DNA from 2 places in the Rossellomorea sp. YZS02 genome. Region 2 is predicted to be linked to the other one. Evidence: a T-box and tRNA genes for the amino acid it is inferred to sense, from the RefSeq annotation. Region 2 holds a T-box; the other holds one or more tRNA genes.
The links. A T-box is a leader RNA that pairs with one kind of tRNA and senses whether it is charged. The one in region 2 lies ahead of SLH55_RS01060 (valine--tRNA ligase), so its partner is inferred to be a tRNA-Val.
Positions count from the first base shown of each region.

Region 1 (2,407 bases), on a different contig from region 2:
GAAACCGAGTACCGTGGAGAAGCACTGGCTTCAAGAATCAGTCAGCTGAGTATCGTTGACGCCCTTTATGTAAACATCATGAAGAAACGAAAAGAACTTTCCAAAGCCTCCCTGCAAAAATTACGTGACGCGATATCCATTAAAAAGGTATAGCCAAATAGAGGGACGGACCTTTCAAGGTCCGTCCCTCTTCTCCATTCCCTTAAAATCCCCATAAAAAAACAGGCTCACGAATGAGCCTGTTCTTGAAGTTGTAAAGTTAGATTATGCTTTACGTACGTTAGCTGCTTGTGGTCCACGAGCACCTTGTTCAACGTCGAAAGATACTTCTTGACCTTCGTCAAGAGATTTGAAACCTTCACCTTGAATCGCTGAGAAGTGTACGAATACGTCGTCTCCACCTTCTACTTCGATGAATCCGAAACCTTTTTCTGCGTTAAACCATTTTACTTTACCATTTTCCATGTTTGTTGCCTCCTAAAGTGCATTTGAGCACCATGTATTACTATTCTTGCGATATCAGGTGAAAACCAAATCGTGTTCTTCCCTCGTATACCGGACAAAAATAATTCTTTTATAGAATAACAGTAATGAAACAAATAAGCAAGTTCTTGAAGGAGAAGTTTTGAAAGTCAGACCTCCTACATAATTGTACTGAATACCGTGATCAGTATATGTCTTTTTAACCCATTCACTTGTTTTCCCCCTCTTTCATTCAACGATATCGACCTTTTGGCGGATGTAACCGTTTTACTAATATAAACACTCATGGGGTTCTAAAATCAGGGGAAAACTGTGGTATAATGAACAAAGATGAAAGGGAGTGCCCAATGAAATCCACAAAAAATCGGTTTAGCAATGGTTCTATGGTGACAATCAAGGAAACTGGCGAAACAGTGACAGTAATGAAGTGGCAATATGTAAAAAACATGAAGCGGTATTCATATATCGTAAAAGAACATCCAGGCACATTTTATTTTGAAGAGGAACTGGAATTAAAATAAAAATGCTATCATCTTAATAATTATTTTGACAGGGACTCTCTCATGAACACAGCAGAGTCCTTTTTCATTCCCATTGCACATTTGACGTCAAAAAAAGCCTGCATCCTAAAGGATGCAGGCTTTTCCATATGTATGACCTGTGAGGGATTCGAACCCACGACCCCTTCCCTGTCAAGGAAGTGCTCTCCCACTGAGCTAACAAGTCGCGATGCAAGGTACATATTCTATTATATTCATATAATGAGAATTGTCAATGACTTATCGTAAATTTTTTCTGAATTCATCTTCCAATGCATAAAAGAACACCTGTTCGCATATACTATTTGTATCAATAACACCCGGGGTGCCCAATGTTGATCAAAATTCAGCGTTCTTTGATAGAACGACAGCCGATTGAAATGATTTATATGAATGCAAGGCTTGAATGTACCAAGAGAAAGGTACTGGTAAGGAGAATTGAAAAAGACTATATCACCGCTTACTGCTTCTTCAGAAATGATATTCGCAGGTTTAAAATTCAAGACATTTTGGCAGTTTCTTATCCCCCCACCCTCCGCTGATCCTACCAATACAAAAGGCTGAACCCATAGTGGGCTCAGCCTTGATTTATTTTATGCTGTTGCTCTTGTTGGTGTCTTATCTTCTCTCTTAATGAAAAATTGCAGTGCAAGCATGATTCCAAATAAAACCAAACCAATGATATCAGACATGCCTTCTGGATAAATGAGTAATAATCCTGCAGCTACGCAAAGGAATCGTTCGATGACGAATACTCTACGATACCAATAACCGATCATACCTGCCCCAATCGCCATCATCCCGGTCACGGCCGTAAAGACAACCCATATCAGCCTCGGGATGGTTGTATCGATCATCAACAATTCCGGGGACAATACGAACATGTAAGGTATGATAAAAGCGGCAATGGCCAACTTAGCAGAATTGACCCCTGTCCGTATCGGTTCTCCTCCCGACACCCCGGCGGCGGCAAAGGCAGCCAGTGCCACAGGCGGCGTGATATCAGCAATGATACCGAAATAAAATACGAATAAGTGAGCGGCTAACTCAGGTGCTCCCAATAATATGATTGCAGGAGCAGCGATCGTGGATGTGATGACATAGTTCGCCGTAGTTGGAGAACCCATGCCGAGTACAATCGACGCAATCATCGTAAACACCAATGTTAGGATCAGCTTACCTTCGGTGGAATTGGTAAGATCCGCTGCCAGGTCAACCAGACCATTCGCAAGGGTCAACCCTAGACCAGTCTTAGTCACGACCCCTACGATCATACCTGCTGCGGCTGTTGCCACTGCTACAGACAAAGCTGTCCTCGCCCCGTCCACAAGCGCATCTACCGCATCCCTGAAACCGATTCTTGTATCTTTCCTAATCGCACTAAT
Region 1 covers NZ_JAXBLY010000023.1:28,491-30,897, reverse strand. Annotated here, with positions in the region: gene SLH55_RS19780 (MurR/RpiR family transcriptional regulator) at 1-153, shown strand, start outside; gene SLH55_RS19775 (cold-shock protein) at 265-465, opposite strand; gene SLH55_RS19770 (hypothetical protein) at 831-1,004, shown strand; tRNA gene SLH55_RS19765 (tRNA-Val) at 1,138-1,209, opposite strand; gene SLH55_RS19760 (TRAP transporter permease) at 1,616-2,407, opposite strand, start outside.
Region 1: it has a tRNA-Val gene. The T-box ahead of SLH55_RS01060 (valine--tRNA ligase) is inferred to sense a tRNA for this amino acid. The anticodon was not compared.

Region 2 (2,407 bases):
TCCCCACCATAATTGTCGAGAGATACACCAGTCACGTGTGTTCTCCATCCAACGAAGATACGTGTTCTCAAAACGATCTGGAACAAAGTTTACTTTATTTTCATCTTTTTGAAGTTGAATGGATTTTTCAGCCAGGGAATCCATTTTCACGAACCATTGTTTTGAAAGGTACGGCTCTACGATTGCCCCACTACGCTCGGAGTGCCCAACCGAATGCATATGCTCTTCAATCTTGAACAACACTTCTGATTCCTGAAGATCCTTTACGATTTGCTTACGGCAGTCAAAACGGTCCATGCCGTTATACTTGTCAGCTCTCTCGTTCATCGTTCCATCTTCATTCATCACTAAGATGCGTTCAAGATTATGGCGGTTCCCGATTTCAAAGTCATTCGGGTCATGGGCCGGTGTGATTTTCACCGCTCCAGAACCGAATTCCATATCCACATAATCATCACCGACGATCGGGATTTCACGTCCAACGATTGGCAGGGTAACCTTTTTCCCGATGAGATGCTTGTAGCGATCGTCTTCTGGATGTACCGCTACCGCTGTATCACCAAGCATCGTTTCCGGACGCGTTGTCGCGATTTCAATGTGGCCACTTCCATCAGCAAGAGGGTATCTCATGTGATAGAATGCCCCTTGAACATCTTTATGAATAACCTCGATATCTGATAGCGCAGTCTTTGTTGCAGGATCCCAGTTGATGATATATTCACCGCGATAGATCAATCCTTTATTGTAAAGATCGATGAATACTTTCTGAACCGCATCCGATAATCCTTCATCAAGTGTGAAGCGTTCACGGCTGTAATCAAGACCAAGTCCTACCTTAGCCCACTGCTGGCGGATATGCTCGGCATACTCTTCTTTCCATTTCCATGTTTCTTCCACGAATTTCTCACGGCCGAGGTCATACCGTGAAATTCCCTGGTTACGAAGTTTTTCATCTACTTTTGCCTGAGTGGCAATTCCTGCATGGTCCATACCTGGCAGCCAAAGTACGTCGTACCCCTGCATCCGTTTCATTCTTGTCAGGATGTCCTGCAGTGCTGTGTCCCATGCGTGACCAAGATGAAGTTTCCCCGTTACGTTCGGCGGAGGGATAACGATGGTGTAAGGCTCCTTCTCCTTATCGTTCGTCGCTTCGAAGTACTTGCCTTCTAGCCACCATTTGTAGCGTCCCTGTTCAATGGCATTGGGATCATATTTCGTCGGCATTGCTAATTGTTGATCTTGAGTTTCCATGTGATTTCCTCCTATATCATACTGTGAGTCATTTTCAAAAAAAAATAAAAAAATCCCCCGTCCTGTGAAAAGGACGAAGGATTCCATTCGCGGTACCACCTTTTTTCTCAGGAGAAAGAAGACTCCTGAACTCTCGACGGAAATAACGGCTTTTAACCGGCTTCTACTACTCTCATTTCATAGAAACAGCTCTTCAGGCGACCTTCCATTGTCTTAACGTAGAAAATCTCTCAGCAAACGATTTTCCTCTCTGAAAGTAAGGACCAATGTACTCTTCCTGTTCATTGCTTTTCGTGATTATTCATTTATTCATTATAGTATAGGAAAAGATAAACTTTCGTCAATCATTATTGGCGATTTTGTTGAAAAATATTCATTTCGCCTATACATAGGCACCATTCCATCCTTCATTCATAAGATAAAGTAGTGAATCTACCCAGAAAGTGAGTGGATGTTTATGAAGAAAATCAACCAGTATACGTTGCAGAAATGGATGGGGAATGCCCGTCTCATATGTAAGCAGTTCATCATTCCTTTTACCATCTTCCAAGGGATCCGCACCATCTTGCTCCCAACCACTTTTGATGTTCTTCTGTTGACCCTGTTCATTGGTATCGGCCTTGCCATCTACTTTGATTGGATTTAAAGAACTGACGACATATGAATTCGTCAGTTCTTTTTTTATTCTGATTCCGCTGCCTGCTCCTGTTTCTGCTTTTCCATTTCATCCAGGCGCATGACAACATATTCGGTATTTTTAAGAAGCCAATAGTGACGCTGTAACTTCTTCAGGGATTTACGTTCATTTCGCTTATCTTTCGGTGTATGGAAATATTTTTCCACTACGGCAATGACGGAGCTGGGATACGCCAGGTAGCTCATGAAAAGGAGCCTCTCTTCATTCCGTACGGTAAAATGTTGAAAGTAAGTGGTTAGCCACTCAATGCATTCCTCATAATACTTTGGGTAGGTTTTCAGCGTCCTCGACAAAAACGGCAGGAGATCATGAAAAGGCGATGCCATCTTGGAATACTCGAAGTTGACAAAATACCCCATACCTCTTTCGTCAAAAAGAAAATGCTCCGTCGACACCTTCCCATGCGTAATAACAGTCCGGACTTTTTCAAGTTCTTTGGTTTCTTCATACCATTCATCC
Region 2 covers NZ_JAXBLY010000001.1:212,471-214,877, forward strand. Annotated here, with positions in the region: gene SLH55_RS01060 (valine--tRNA ligase) at 1-1,251, opposite strand, end outside; T-box leader at 1,318-1,545, opposite strand; gene SLH55_RS01065 (hypothetical protein) at 1,709-1,897, shown strand; gene ysxE (spore coat protein YsxE) at 1,933-2,407, opposite strand, start outside.